3 regions of the Citrobacter telavivensis genome follow, and region 3 is predicted to be linked to each of the others. Evidence: predicted binding sites of a transcription regulator. Region 3 holds the regulator's gene; each other region holds the start of a gene.
The links. The regulator PurR, encoded in region 3, represses purine synthesis genes. The targets are predictions, from matches to a motif close to CANGCAAACGTTTGCNTG.
Positions count from the first base shown of each region.

Region 1: ACERJC_RS00810 (nucleoside-specific channel-forming protein Tsx) is a predicted target of PurR. The motif match lies at 2,778-2,795, and genes of this name have one in related genera.
Region 2: gltS (sodium/glutamate symporter) is a predicted target of PurR. The motif match lies at 1,670-1,687, and genes of this name have one in related genera.

Region 1 covers NZ_JBGUBF010000001.1:177,202-182,235, reverse strand. Annotated here, with positions in the region: gene ribH (6,7-dimethyl-8-ribityllumazine synthase) at 1-297, opposite strand, end outside; gene ribD (bifunctional diaminohydroxyphosphoribosylaminopyrimidine deaminase/5-amino-6-(5-phosphoribosylamino)uracil reductase RibD) at 386-1,489, opposite strand; gene nrdR (transcriptional regulator NrdR) at 1,493-1,942, opposite strand; gene ACERJC_RS00815 (SadB/YajI family lipoprotein) at 2,095-2,634, shown strand; gene ACERJC_RS00810 (nucleoside-specific channel-forming protein Tsx) at 2,933-3,817, shown strand; gene ACERJC_RS00805 (helix-turn-helix transcriptional regulator) at 3,862-4,554, opposite strand; gene ACERJC_RS00800 (VOC family protein) at 4,570-4,935, opposite strand.
Region 2 covers NZ_JBGUBF010000003.1:149,036-154,069, reverse strand. Annotated here, with positions in the region: gene recG (ATP-dependent DNA helicase RecG) at 1-258, shown strand, start outside; gene gltS (sodium/glutamate symporter) at 304-1,509, opposite strand; gene xanP (xanthine/proton symporter XanP) at 1,739-3,130, shown strand; gene ACERJC_RS15435 (AsmA family protein) at 3,252-4,985, shown strand.
Region 3 covers NZ_JBGUBF010000001.1:1,243,825-1,248,858, reverse strand. Annotated here, with positions in the region: gene ACERJC_RS06005 (C40 family peptidase) at 1-141, shown strand, start outside; gene sodB (superoxide dismutase [Fe]) at 268-849, shown strand; gene ACERJC_RS05995 (MFS transporter) at 896-2,062, opposite strand; gene cydH (cytochrome bd-I oxidase subunit CydH) at 2,231-2,320, opposite strand; gene purR (HTH-type transcriptional repressor PurR) at 2,615-3,640, shown strand; gene punR (DNA-binding transcriptional activator PunR) at 3,637-4,569, opposite strand; gene punC (purine nucleoside transporter PunC) at 4,681-5,034, shown strand, end outside.

The DNA of each region.
Region 1 (5,034 bases), 1.1 Mb from region 3:
ATAGCTTGCACCGCCAGCGACATATTCGAAGTGAGCTGTGCCGCCACGGATTACCGTGCCCAGCGCAATCACCGCGTCATATTTACCGGTTTTCGCCAATGCGCCCGCTGCCAGCGGCAGTTCATAGGCACCAGGAACCCAAACGACGGTAATGTTTTCATCTTTGACCTGACCAATGCGTTTCAGGGCGTCAATCGCACCTTCCAGCAGGCTGTCATTGATAAAGTTGTTGAAACGCGCAATGGTGATGGCGACGCGAGCGTCCGGAGTAGCAACGTTAGCTTCAATAATGTTCATATTCTTCCTTCGGGTTCGATATGGCCCCGTAAGGGGGGCGGATTTTATCATAATATTCTGTGCGCTGCTTCCTCTAATTAGGAAAGCCTCACGCAGGGGTTAAATGCAGGCAAACGTCCGGGCCCACCTGGCGTATCTCATTGAATTTGAAATGGGGGGCGTCAGCCAGTTTCTCAAGCCCTGGCAACACACATAATCCCCTGGCATCACTGCCTAACAGTGTAGGCGCAAGATAAACGATAAGCTCGTCAACCACGCCGGCCTGCAAGAGCGCGCCGGCAAGCGTAGGCCCGGCCTCCACCCACAGACTGTTAATCTGCTGTTTGCCCAGCAGCATCATCAGCACCACCAGATCCAGATGACCGTTATGCTCCGGCACCATAATCGTGCGGACCGACTCGGGCCAGGCGCGCCCGTCTTCTTTCGTGCGCGCAATCCAGGTTTCTCCTGGCTGCTGAACCAAACGGTGTTCCGGCGTCACGCGGTTCTGACTGTCGATAACCATTCGCACCGGCTGGCGCAGGGCATCCTGTGGGTAAACCGACTGCGTCGCCTCGCCCAGTTCCGACCAGCGCACGGTGAGCTGCGGGTCGTCTGCCAGCACCGTCGCGCTGCTGGTCAAAATAGCGTGGCTTTGCGCACGCAGACGCTGAACATCGCGTCGCGCCTGCGGCGACGTTATCCACTGGCTTTCGCCGCTGGCCATCGCCGTGCGACCGTCCAGCGAAGCGCCGAGCTTCAGTTGCACATACGGAAACCCGGTGCGCATCCGTTTAAGAAAACCTTTATTTAACGCTTCGACTTCGCTCATCATCAGCCCGTGGCTGACCTCGATCCCCGCCTGTTGCAGGCGATACAACCCGCGTCCCGCTACTTGCGGATTGGGGTCCTGCATCGCCGCAACCACACGGGAGACACCAGCGGCGATCAGCGCGTCGCAACACGGCGGCGTGCGGCCATGATGGCTGCACGGTTCAAGCGTGACGTACGCGGTGGCCCCTTTGGCCTTTTCGCCAGCCATACGCAGGGCATGTACTTCCGCATGCGGTTCACCGGCACGGTGATGATAGCCTTCGCCGACAACTTCGCCTTGATTGACGATCACACAGCCGACGTTAGGGTTGGGATGGGTGGTAAACCGCCCGCGCTGCGCCAGCTTCAGCGCTCGCGCCATGTATAACTCATCCTGCATGGCTTAATCCTGTAGGCGAGCGATCTCTTCGCCAAATTCTTTGATATCTTCGAAGCTGCGGTAAACTGAGGCAAAGCGGATGTAGGCGACCTTATCGAGTTTTTTCAATTGTTCCATCACCAGATTGCCAATCATTTTACTGGGGACTTCACGCTCGCCGGTGGCGCGCAGCTGCGACTTAATGTGATTCAACGCCATTTCGACGTCGTCGGAACTCACGGGACGCTTTTCCAGCGCGCGTTGCATTCCGCTGCGCAGCTTTTCTTCATTAAACGGTTCGCGCACGTCGTTGCTTTTTACAACGCGTGGCATCACCAGTTCCGCCACTTCAAACGTGGTGAAACGTTCATTACAAACCAGACACTGCCGACGGCGGCGTACTGAAGAGCCCTCGCCCACAAGACGAGAGTCAATTACCTTAGTGTCTACGGCGAAACAGAATGGGCAATGCATACGGCGTCCTGACCAGGTGGTTAACAGAAATCTATTTTAACCTGAACTGACGTGACAACAAAGGCGCAACGCTTTTGAGACAATGGATCGATGTCTTTGTCCCTTTTACGATCTACCATTAGGTCATCGCCACAATTCAGGAAATAAGAGAGATGACAAGACGTTACCTAAGAATTCTCCTGGTGGGAAGCCTCTTTAGTTTGAGCGCCTGCGCGCAACAAAGCGAAGTGCGCCAGATGCATCAAAGCGTTTCGACGCTCAATAAAGAGATGAACCAGCTTAATCAGGAAACCGTGAAGATTACCCAGCAAAACAGTCTGAACGTCAAATCAAGCAGCGGCGTTTATCTGCTACCGGGTTCCAATACGCCAGCGCGTCTGAACAGCCAGATCGGTACCCTGCGCATGTCACTTATCAACATTGCGCCAAACGCGGCTGGCACCCGAGTGACGCTGCGTATTCAGGGTGAGTCAAACGATCCGCTGCCAGCGTTTAGCGGCACCGTTGAGTATGGGCAAATTCAGGGAACAACTGACAATTATCAGGAAGTGAATGTCCAGAATCAGTTGATCAATGCCCCGGCCAGCGTGCTGGCGCCTAGCGATGTAGACATCCCGCTACAGTTGAATGGCATAACCCCCGATCGGTTAGGATTCGTTCGTATTCACGACATCCAGCCTGTTACGCAATAAACCTTCCTGCGGAACGTTTTGTGCGTTCCGCAACATCCATCCCCTACCTTTTGTTACTCCTCTGACATCCACGTCGTTTTTTGTCAACGTTGGCAATCGGCATGAAAGTCAGTACAATCGCCGCGCTAAAGTACGCAAACGTGAACGCAATCGATTACGTAAATGATAGAACTGTGAAACAAGACATATTTTTGTGAGCAATGATTTCTATAATAGGCTCGCAGAAACACGAAATATTCAGAAACGCTATTTGCGCCTTTTTCACTCCCGTCAGGGATTTCAAACAGTGGCATACAATATGAAAAAAACATTACTTGCAGCCGGTGCCGTGCTCGCGCTCTCCTCGTCATTCGCCGTCAACGCTGCGGAAAATGATAAACCGCAGTATCTTTCCGACTGGTGGCACCAGAGCGTCAACGTCGTCGGGAGCTACCACACCCGTTTCGGACCGCAGATCCGTAACGATACCTATCTGGAATATGAAGCTTTCGCGAAAAAAGACTGGTTCGACTTCTATGGCTACATGGATGCGCCGGTATTCTTCGGCGGTAACACCGACGCGAAAGGGATCTGGAACCACGGTTCTCCGCTGTTTATGGAAATCGAACCGCGTTTCTCCATCGACAAACTGACCGGTGCTGACCTGAGCTTTGGTCCGTTTAAAGAGTGGTACTTCGCCAACAACTACATCTACGACATGGGTCGTAACAAAGATGGCCGTCAGAGCACCTGGTACATGGGTCTGGGTACGGATATCGATACCGGCCTGCCGATGAGCCTGTCTCTGAACGTGTACGCCAAGTACCAGTGGCAGAACTACGGCGCAGCAAACGAAAACGAATGGGACGGCTACCGTTTCAAAGTGAAATACTTCGTGCCGATTACCGAACTGTGGGGCGGTAACCTGAGCTACATCGGCTTCACCAACTTTGACTGGGGTTCCGATCTGGGCGACAACGACTTCTCCGATCTGAACGGCAATAAAGCGCGTACCAACGACTCCATCGCCTCCAGCCATATTCTGGCGCTGAACTACGACCACTGGCACTACTCGGTTGTGGCGCGTTACTGGCATAACGGTGGTCAATGGAACGACGACGCTGAGCTGAACTTCGGTAAAGGCAACTTCAACGTTCGCTCTACCGGTTGGGGTGGTTACCTGGTTGTCGGTTACAACTTCTGATAACGTCCCTTCCCCTGCAAAAGCCAGCCTGACCGCTGGCTTTTTTATGCGTGCGTTTCGTCGCGGATTTTACGTAAAAAATCACTGAGCGAACGGTCGGCGCGCTCGCAAAATCGCCTGTCGAGCGGCGTGATGCTTAAACAACGATCGACACGAAAACAGCGATAGTCTTCGCGCCGCTCGCACCAGGCCACCAACAGCCAGAACTTCCCTTCGAAGAAGATCCCTAACGGTTGCACATCCCGCCAGGAAAGTTGCCCCGCTTCGTCGCGGTAATGCAGTGCCAGCACCTGCTGAGCGCTCACCGCCCGGTGGATCACATCGAACGCGCTGCGTGAATGCAGTTGTCTGCCAAAGTCCGGCGCGAAGATGCGCGCCTGCTCGGCTTTGCGCCGGCTTTCTTCCGGCAATATCGCCAGCACCTTTTCCTGCGCTGACTCCAGTTCTCTGGAGAGCAAATCGCCGCCCCAGGTGTGCAGCAGACGAATGGCGGCAATCAGCGCTTCAGACTCCCGGTGCGTCAACATCAGCGGCGGGAGATCAAACCCCGCCATCAGACGATAACCGCTCCCCGCCTCCCCTTCGACCGGCACGCCAGAGAGCGAGAGGTCACGGATATCACGATAGATAGTCCGCTCCGAAACCTCCAGCCGCTCCGCCAGCAGCGCTGCCGTTGTCAGCCGCCTGCCACGCAGGATCTGTACTATCTGGAACAAGCGGTCAGCGCGACGGGTCATAATTGCTCTCTGTGATTAAGCCGGTTGATGTAAACCCACACGGTTACCTTCGCTGTCGGTAAACAGCGCAATGGTGCCGATCCCTTTACCGAGATCGTGCGGGCCAAACACGCATTTTCCACCCGCGCTGGCAACGCGATCCAGCGTGGCATTGAGATCCCCGGTATGCAGATAAATAATCGCCCCCTGCAATGAAGGTGTAATGCCGTCAAACTTCGCCAGCGCACCGCCGGTAGCCGGTTCGTCATACGGGAAAACCGCCAGATCGGCGACGTCCATTTTTTCACGACGCAGCGACAGCCCCATGACCGGCTCGTAAAACGCAATCGCGCGTTCCATATCCGTAACGGGAATTTCAAACCAATTGATAATGCTTTTCATCGTTCCTCCTGCCTGTGTGGGTAAATTCAGGAAGAGGATAAAACAGGGCTCCTGACAGCATAGTGTCAGTAGGGTTTGCGGAACAAGAGAAAGGTAGAA
Region 2 (5,034 bases), on a different contig from region 3:
CGCCTGCAGGTGCTGCGCGACAGTAGCGATGGCTTTGTGATTGCGCAAAAAGATCTCGAGATTCGCGGACCGGGTGAATTGTTGGGTACGCGGCAGACGGGGAATGCAGAATTTAAGGTGGCGGATTTACTGCGCGATCAGGCCATTATTCCGGAAGTTCAGCGCATTGCGCGCCACATTCATGAACGTTACCCGCAAGAGGCAAAGGCGCTGATCGAACGCTGGATGCCAGAAACAGAGCGCTACTCTAACGCCTGACGGCAATGCACAAGCGCGGCAGTTTATCCCCACCGCGCCCTCTCTCTATTGCGCAAAAATAGGCAGTAGCAGATACAGTTTGATCACCAGCGCATTGACGATGTCGATGAAAAACGCACCGACCATTGGCACCACCAGAAAGGCCATATGTGAAGGCCCAAATCGCTCGGTAATCGCCTGCATGTTGGCAATTGCCGTTGGTGTCGCCCCCAGACCAAACCCGCAATGTCCCGCTGCCAGCACGGCTGCATCGTAGTTTTTGCCCATCATCCGCCAGGTCACCACTATCGCATACAGCGCCATAAAGATGGACTGCACGACCAGGATCGCCAGCATCGGCAGGGCCAGTGATGCCAGTTCCCACAGCTTCAGACTCATCAGCGCCATGGCCAGAAACAGCGACAGACTGACGTTCCCGAGGACCGACACCGCACGCTCAAAGACACGATAAAATCCCACCGCGGCCAAACCGTTGCTGACAATCACGCCGACAAACAGCACGCAAACAAACGTCGGCAGCTCAAACACCGTTCCCGCCAATAGTTGCGCAACAATCCGGCCTACGGTCAGACAGATAGCGATAAGCGCAATGGTTTCGATCAGTACCAGAGAGGTGATCATGCGCCCGACGTCCGGTTTTTCAAACGCGGTAGGCACCGCCTGATCGTCAGGCATACCGTCCGGTGTCGTCGAGTGTTTGACCAGGTAACGCGCAACAGGCCCGCCAATCAGCCCCCCGAGGATCAAACCAAAGGTCGCGCACGCCATCGCCACTTCGGTCGCGTTAGCAAAGTCGTAGCGTTCGATAAACAACTTACTCCAGGCCGCGCCGGTACCGTGTCCACCAGACAGCGTGATCGAGCCGGCAATCAGCCCCATCAATGGATCAAGTCCCAGCAGGCTGGCCATCCCGATGCCGATGGCGTTTTGCATCAGCAGCAACCCCACCACCACGATCAGGAAAATCCCCACTACGCGACCACCTGCCCGCAGGCTGGCGATGTTGGCGTTTAAACCGATGGTTGCGAAAAATGCCAGCATCAGCGGATCGCGCAAGGTCATATCGAAGTTCACTTCCCAACCCATGCTCTTTTTCAGCACCAACAGGGCCAGCGCCACCAGCAACCCGCCGGCAACGGGTTCTGGAATCGTGTATTTCTTGAGAAAGGAGACGGACTGAACCAGTTTACGCCCCAGCAGCAACGTCAGCGTTGCGGCAACGAGGGTTGATAAGGTATCGAGTTGAAACATACAAAGCTCCTTGAGTACGTCTGAATCAGTTACGCACGATGTCTTATTCCTGAGACTATTTTTAGCTTTTAATGGCAATTCGGCATGGATTTTAAGCAGAAAAGCGCGGTAAGTTATATAAAAATGTTATTTTATCTATTTTAAATATTAAGAATACCCACTCGCAAACGTTTGCTTTTACCCTCTGCTCAGATAAAATGCCCGCTTTGCCACCACGGGATTATCACTGATGTCTGTTAACACCCTCGAGTCCGAAAATGCGCAACCGGTTGCGCAGACTCAAAACAGCGAACTGATTTATCGTCTTGAGGATCGCCCGCCGCTTCCACAAACCCTGTTTGCCGCCTGTCAGCATCTGCTGGCGATGTTCGTTGCGGTGATTACGCCGGCGCTGCTCATCTGTCAGGCGCTGGGGTTACCGGCTCAGGATACGCAACACATTATCAGTATGTCGCTGTTCGCCTCCGGCGTGGCCTCCATTATTCAGATTAAAGCGTGGGGTCCGGTAGGTTCAGGGTTGTTATCGATTCAGGGCACCAGTTTTAACTTCGTGGCACCGCTGATTATGGGCGGTACGGCACTGAAAACCGGTGGCGCAGATGTCCCCACCATGATGGCGGCGCTGTTTGGTACCCTGATGCTGGCCAGTTGCACAGAAATGGTGCTCTCCCGCATCCTGCATCTTGCGCGTCGTATTATCACTCCGCTGGTCTCGGGCGTGGTGGTGATGATCATCGGCCTGTCGCTGATTCAGGTTGGTCTGACGTCCATCGGCGGCGGCTATGCCGCGATGAGCGACAACACCTTCGGGGCACCCAAAAATCTGATGCTGGCAGGCGTTGTGCTACTGCTGATTATTCTGCTCAACCGTCAGCGTAATCCGTACCTGCGCGTGGCTTCACTGGTTATCGCCATGGCCGCAGGTTATGCACTGGCGTGGTTTATGGGCATGCTGCCAGAAAACAGCGCGCCAGCCTCCCAGGAACTGATCATGGTGCCGACACCGTTGTACTACGGTCTGGGCATTGACTGGAATCTGCTGCTGCCGCTGATGCTGGTGTTTATGATCACTTCTCTGGAGACCATCGGCGATATCACCGCAACGTCAGACGTTTCCGAGCAGCCCGTTTCTGGCCCGCTGTACATGAAACGTCTGAAGGGGGGTGTTTTGGCGAACGGCCTGAACTCATTCGTCTCTGCGGTCTTTAACACCTTCCCGAACTCCTGTTTCGGACAGAATAACGGGGTCATTCAGTTGACCGGCGTGGCCAGTCGCTACGTTGGCTTCGTGGTTGCGCTGATGCTGATCGTACTCGGCCTGTTCCCGGCGGTGAGCGGCTTTGTGCAGCATATTCCTGAGCCGGTACTCGGCGGGGCTACGCTTGTCATGTTCGGTACTATCGCGGCATCTGGCGTACGTATTGTTTCCCGTGAACCGCTGAACCGCCGCGCGATCCTGATTATTGCGCTGTCGCTGGCAGTCGGTCTTGGTGTCTCTCAGCAGCCGCTGATCCTGCAGTTCGCACCTGACTGGGTGAAAAATCTGCTCTCTTCCGGAATCGCTGCGGGCGGAATCACCGCTATTGTACTGAACCTGATTTTCCCACCTGAAAAGCAGTAAACGCTTTGCGACGGTGATTCAACTTCACCGTCGCTATCATACTCTTTCACGATTCCTGCCTTGAGGATTGCGCGTAAATCGTGCATAACTCAACTATGTGCACTTCGCAGGATGGAAGACCATGAAATTTATTGGAAAGCTGATTCTCTACGTGCTGATCGCCCTTCTGGTGGTGATTCTCGGCCTCTATTTCCTGCTGCAAACACGCTGGGGCGCAGAACACATCAGTTCCTGGATATCTGAGCACAGCGACTATCGACTGTCCTTTGAGGCGATGGACCATCGTTTTTCTTCTCCTTCGCATATCCTGCTGAAAAACGTCACCTTTGGCCGCGACGGGCAACCCGCCACGCTTGTGGCAAAAACGGTCGATATTGGCCTGAGCACTCGCCAACTGACGCATCCACGACATGTCGATACGATCCTACTACAAAATGGCACCCTGAATATTTCTCCTCAGACGGCACCGCTCCCCCTCCAGGCCGATCGCCTGCAGTTGCTGGATATGGCGTTTAACAGCCCTGGCAGCGAGTGGGATCTGAGTGCCCAACGAGTGAATGGCGGCATCATCCCCTGGCTGCCTGAAGCCGGTAAAGTGCTCGGCAGCAAAGCGCAAATCCAGCTCAGCGCCGGCTCTCTGACGCTGAATGATGTTCCTGCTGCCAACGTCCTGATTGAAGGCAGTATCGATAACGAACAGGTGACATTAAGCAATATCGGTGCAGATATCGCGCGCGGTGCCTTAACTGGCGTGGCAAAACGCCATGCCGACGGCAGTTGGATGGTTGAGAATCTGCGTCTGAACGATATCCGACTGCAAAGCGATAAATCGTTGACAGACTTTTTCGCGCCGCTTAATACCATTCCGTCGCTACAGATTAATCGCCTTGAGGTCACCGACGCGCGTCTTCAGGGCCCGGACTGGGCGGTCACCGACCTTGACCTTAGCTTGCGCAATCTGACCTTCAGCAAAGACGACTGGCAAACGCAGGAAGGCAAACTGTCGATGAATGCCAGCGAGTTCATTTTTGGCTCATTGCACCTGTTCGATCCCATTCTGAATGCCGAATTTTCACCGCAAGGTATCGCACTGCGCCAGTTCACCACCCGCTGGGAGGGCGGTATGGTCAGAACCTCCGGCAACTGGCTGCGCGAGGGTAAAGCCCTGATCCTCGATGACGCGGCCATCGCGGGCATAGAGTACACCCTGCCGGAAAACTGGAAACAGCGCTGGATGCAGCCGCTACCGGCATGGCTGAACAGCCTGACGCTGAAGAAATTTAATGCCAGCCGCAACCTGGTGATTGATATCGATCCGACGTTCCCGTGGCAGTTGACCGCGCTGGATGGCTATGGTGCGAATCTGGGGCTGGTGCAAAACCAGCAATGGGGCGTCTGGAGCGGAAATGCAACCCTTAATGCCGCTGCCGCCACCTTCAACCGCGTCGACGTGCGCCGTCCTTCCTTGTCTTTAGCTGCCAACGCCAACACGGTGAACATCAGTGAACTGAGCGCCTTTACGGAAAGAGGGATTCTGGAAGCAACCGCCAGCGTGTCGCAGTTGCCACCACGCCAGACGCAGGTCAGCCTGAATGGACGCGGTGTCCCGGTGAACGTTCTGCAACCGTGGGGATGGCCGACTCTGCCGATCGCCGGTGACGGCAATATTCAACTGACCGCCAACGGTACAGTGCAGGCTAACGCGCCCCTCAAACCCACGGTGAATGGGCAGTTGCACGCCGTGAATGCGGATAAACAGCAGGTCACGCAAACCATGCAGGCTGGCGTCGTCTCTGCGGGTGAAGTGACGTCGACCGAACCCGCGCCAACAGCCCCCGCTCCCGTTACGCCGTAATCTCCCCACCTCGCCCCCGGATGTTCTCGATCCGGGGGCGTTTTTCGCA
Region 3 (5,034 bases):
GGCGTTTATGTCGGCAACGGCAAATTTATCCAGTCGCCGCGCAGCGGCCAGGAAATCCAGATAACGTCGCTCAGCGAAGATTACTGGCAACGCCACTACGTTGGCGCTCGCCGGGTCATGACCCCCAAAACCATTCGTTAAAACTTTACCCTGTTGTTAACGCAACAGGGTAAGTTCATCTTTTGTCTCACCTTTCAATTTGCTACCCTATCCTTACGCACAATAAGGTTATTGCGCGAAATACTATTAATAATAAGGAGAGAAGCAATGTCGTTCGAATTACCTGCACTACCGTATGCCAAAGACGCGCTTGCGCCGCATATTTCCGCCGAAACGCTGGAATATCACTATGGCAAACACCATCAGACCTATGTCACCAACCTGAACAACCTGATCAAAGGCACCGCCTTTGAAGGAAAATCACTGGAAGAGATCGTACGAAGCTCCGAAGGTGGCGTGTTCAACAACGCCGCTCAGGTCTGGAACCACACATTCTACTGGAACTGCCTGGCGCCGAATGCGGGCGGCGAGCCAACCGGTAAACTGGCTGACGCGATTGCCGCCTCTTTCGGCAGCTTTGCGGAGTTCAAAGCGCAGTTTACCGATGCGGCGATCAAAAACTTCGGTTCCGGCTGGACCTGGCTGGTAAAAGGAAAGGATGGCAAGTTGGCTATCGTTTCAACATCTAACGCCGGCACGCCGTTGACCACCGACGCCACCCCGCTGATGACCGTCGACGTGTGGGAGCATGCGTATTACATTGACTACCGCAATGCGCGTCCTGGCTACCTGGAGCACTTCTGGGCGCTGGTGAACTGGGAGTTTGTCGCGAAGAACTTCGCCGCGTAAAAAAGATAACGCAGAAGGGCGTCCCTTCTGCGTTTTTGTTCTGCCGTTAACCTGCGACGCACACCTGTTCAGGCTGTTTTCTCGCCGAGACAAACACCAACAACAGCGCCATACCTGCCACAATCGCCCCCATCACAGGAACAAAACTGTAGCCTAACCCGCCTGAAATCACGGCCCCACCGGCGGCGGCACCCAGTGCATTTCCGAGATTAAAAGCGCCAATATTCACGGAAGACGACAGGCCCGGCGCTTCGTGAGCCACACGCATGACGCGCATTTGCAGCGGAGGCACCACCGCAAAGGTTGCCGCCCCCCAGACCACCATACTGACCGCCGCCCCCAGTTCATTTTGAGCCAACAAGGGGATAGCCAGCATAATCACCATCAGCAGCAGCAAAAAGCCCTTCAGCGTACCGTTAACCGAGCGATCGGCCAGTTTACCGCCGAGGTAGTTACCAATGGAGAAGCCCACGCCAATCAGAACCAGCATCCCGGTCACGAAGGTCGGGGTCGCATGGGTGATGCTTTGCAGGACAGGCGAAATATAGGTATACAGCGTAAACATAGCGCCCGCCCCCAACACGGTAGTCAGCAGCGCGGAGAGCACCTGAGGACGCATTAACACCGCCAGCTCTTTTTTCACTTCCGGACGCGCCCCGGCACCGCCTTTCGGCAACGAGAAAAAGAGACTCAGCATCGAGATAACGCCCAGACCGGCTGTCGCCATAAACGACATTCGCCAGCCGATGGTTTCCCCCAGCCAGGTCGCCGCCGGAACGCCGCCGATATTGGCGATAGTCAGCCCCATAAACATCGTGGCAACGGCGCTGGCCTGTTTGTGCTTCGGCACCACGCTGGCTGCTACAACGGAACCCAGGCCGAAGAACGCGCCATGGTTGAGGCTGGTTAAAATGCGTGACAGCATCAGCGTGGTGTAATCCGGCGAAATCGCCGAGAGCACGTTACCAAGCGTAAAGATAGCCATCAGAAAAATCAGCGCATTACGGCGTCCACGATGTGACAGAAGCAGCGTCATCAGCGGGGCCCCAACCATCACGCCGACGGCATAGGCGCTAATCAACATGCCTGCGGCGGGGATGGACACATCAACGCCACGCGCAATGACGGGCAGCAGCCCCATTGGCGAGAATTCGGTCGTACCGATGCCGAATGCGCCGATGGCCAGCGCCAGTAACGGATAATTAATTTTCATGCAGTGATGACTCCGGCTCTTCGCGATGAGGCGCGAGGCTTAACTAAGAGTCAAAAGCATGACATCAATCACAAAAAAAGAGAAGTTAACAAAAATACAAAAGACTTTTGCAGATTCGATAACAATATGGCGGGAGGTTCGAGGGAGCAGGCACTCCCCCGAGGGAAATCAATGCAGTGCCGCTGTCAGACCGCCAGCAACGATTAAAGCCAGAACAATAAACGTGGTCACTAATGAAAATTTCAGATCGGTGCTCATCAACTTTTCTCCTTTTTATTCCCACACAAAAAGTGATATAGCGCATTTTTGCACACTTGAGTGCAAAAATCTCCCACGATTTAGAGTGATATGTGCTTTTAATACTTCCCCTTTTCGTTAAGATCAGCCAAAATTCGACGCTTACTTGATTAGCGTACCGGCCATTGACCCCTTCCTGACGCTCTGTGGCGTTTTCCCGGCATGCCGCAACCCTGACGTTGCGCACAGGATGATTAAAGGCAAACGTTTACTTAGCATATTTTAATGTTCAGGTTGGGTCTGGAGTGAGATTTAATGGCAACAATTAAAGATGTAGCGAAACGCGCAAACGTTTCCACTACAACCGTATCACACGTAATTAACAAAACGCGTTTCGTCGCTGAAGAAACACGCAATGCAGTGTGGGCGGCAATCAAAGAATTGCACTATTCCCCCAGCGCTGTTGCCCGTAGTCTGAAGGTCAACCATACCAAGTCTATCGGCTTGCTGGCGACCAGCAGCGAAGCCCCCTACTTTGCCGAAATTATCGAAGCCGTTGAAAAGAACTGCTTCCAGAAAGGCTATACCCTGATCCTCGGTAACGTCTGGAACAATCTGGAAAAACAGCGTGCCTATTTGTCCATGATGGCGCAAAAACGCGTTGATGGCCTGCTGGTGATGTGTTCCGAATATCCCGAACCCCTGCTCTCGATGCTGGAAGAGTACCGTCATATCCCGATGGTGGTCATGGACTGGGGCGAAGCCAAAGCCGACTTCACCGATACGGTGATTGATAACGCCTTTGAGGGCGGTTATATGGCTGGCCGTTACCTTGTCGAACGCGGACATCGCGAAATTGGCGTGATCCCGGGACTGATGGAGCGCAACACCGGCGCGGGCCGTCTGGCCGGTTTTATGAAGGCGATGGATGAAGCGCTGATTAAAGTGCCGGAAAACTGGATTGTGCAGGGCGACTTCGAACCGGAATCCGGCTACCGTGCAATGCAGCAAATTCTGTCGCAGGCGCATCGCCCGACGGCGGTCTTCTGTGGCGGCGATATCATGGCAATGGGTGCCCTTTGCGCTGCGGATGAGATGGGCCTGCGCGTACCGCAGGACGTGTCGCTGATAGGCTATGACAATGTGCGCAACGCCCGCTTCTTTACGCCCGCATTGACCACCATCCACCAGCCAAAAGATTCGCTGGGTGAAACGGCCTTTAACATGCTGCTGGACCGTATCGTCAATAAGCGCGAAGAGTCACAGTCCATTGAAGTCCACCCACGCCTGGTGGAGCGCCGCTCCGTTGCGGATGGCCCTTTCCGCGACTACCGCCGTTAAACCTCTTTTGCGGGAGTCTCGTCAGGCTCCCGCAGCCACTCTTTGTTCAGCGTTTCGCTGTCTCCCAGATAGTCCAGCAGCCAGATCAGCGCAGGTGACATATCGTTCTGCTGCCAGGTCAGGCAACAGGCTGCGTCCGGGAAAGGGTTCTCCAGATCCAACGCCACCCACTGCCCCTTATTGAGATACGGCTTGGCAAAATGTGTCGGCACCATGCCGACACAAAGTCCGGCGCTGATACAGGTCGCGGAAGAGTCCCAGTCCGGAACCACCACCCGCTTCTGGTTGTCCAGCAGCCAGGTCACGCGTTTCGGCAGCGTGCGGGAGGTATCTTCCAGTACCAGTGACGGCCAGTTGCGCAACGTGTCATCGCTTAAAGGCCCGCTCATGGCGGCCAGCGGATGTGTGCTGGCAACGACACAACACCAGCTCAGTTTGCCCATATCGCGGAAGGTGTATCGACCTCCTACCGGGATCGCCTGGGTTGCGCCGATAGCGAGTTCAACCCTGCCATCTGACAGCGCGTCCCAGACGCCATTGAACACCTCCTGAAAGACCAGCAGTTCCACGTCATCAAAGTGGCGATAGAAATCGACTATCAGCTGTCTTGTGCGTTCAGGGCGCACGATATTGTCCACCGCGATGGGAAGTTGCCCACGCCAGCCGTTGGCTATCTGCTGACACTGCTGGCGCGTGATCTGCATTTTTTTGATGACAGAGCGGCCCTCTTTCAAAAACCAGGCTCCCGCCGGGGTCAGTACTACATCGCGATGACGACGTTCAAAGAGCGGGACCGCCAGCCACTCTTCCAGTTGCCGGACCGTATAGCTGACCGCTGAGGGCACCCGGTGCAACTCCTGAGCGGCGGAGCTGAAACTCCCGTTGCGCGCCACGGCATCAACGACTTCCAGTGCATATTCTGACCACATAATCTGCCTACAAAATTTTTGAATGCAATAAACAAATATTACCGTTTCACAAGCCGAAATTCACTCCCTACACTCTGCGCCAGTGTTATTCATTAAAATTAGAGAACAACTATGCAACCAGGAAAAGGGTTTTTAGTCTGGCTGGCAGGGCTCAGCGTGTTGGGTTTTCTGGCAACCGACATGTATTTGCCCGCTTTTGCCGCCATTCAATCTGACCTGCAAACACCGGCATCTGCCGTCAGCGCCAGCCTGAGTCTGTTTTTAGCCGGCTTTGCCGTCGCGCAACTGCTTTGGGGCCCGCTCTCGGACCGCTACGGCCGTAAACCGATCCTGCTGCTGGGTCTGTCCATCTTCGCCCTCGGTAGCCTGGGTATGCTGTGGGTCGAAAGCGCGACAGGGCTGTTGGTTCTGCGCTTTATTCAGGCGGTGGGCGTCTGTGCGGCGACCGTCATCTGGCAGGCGCTG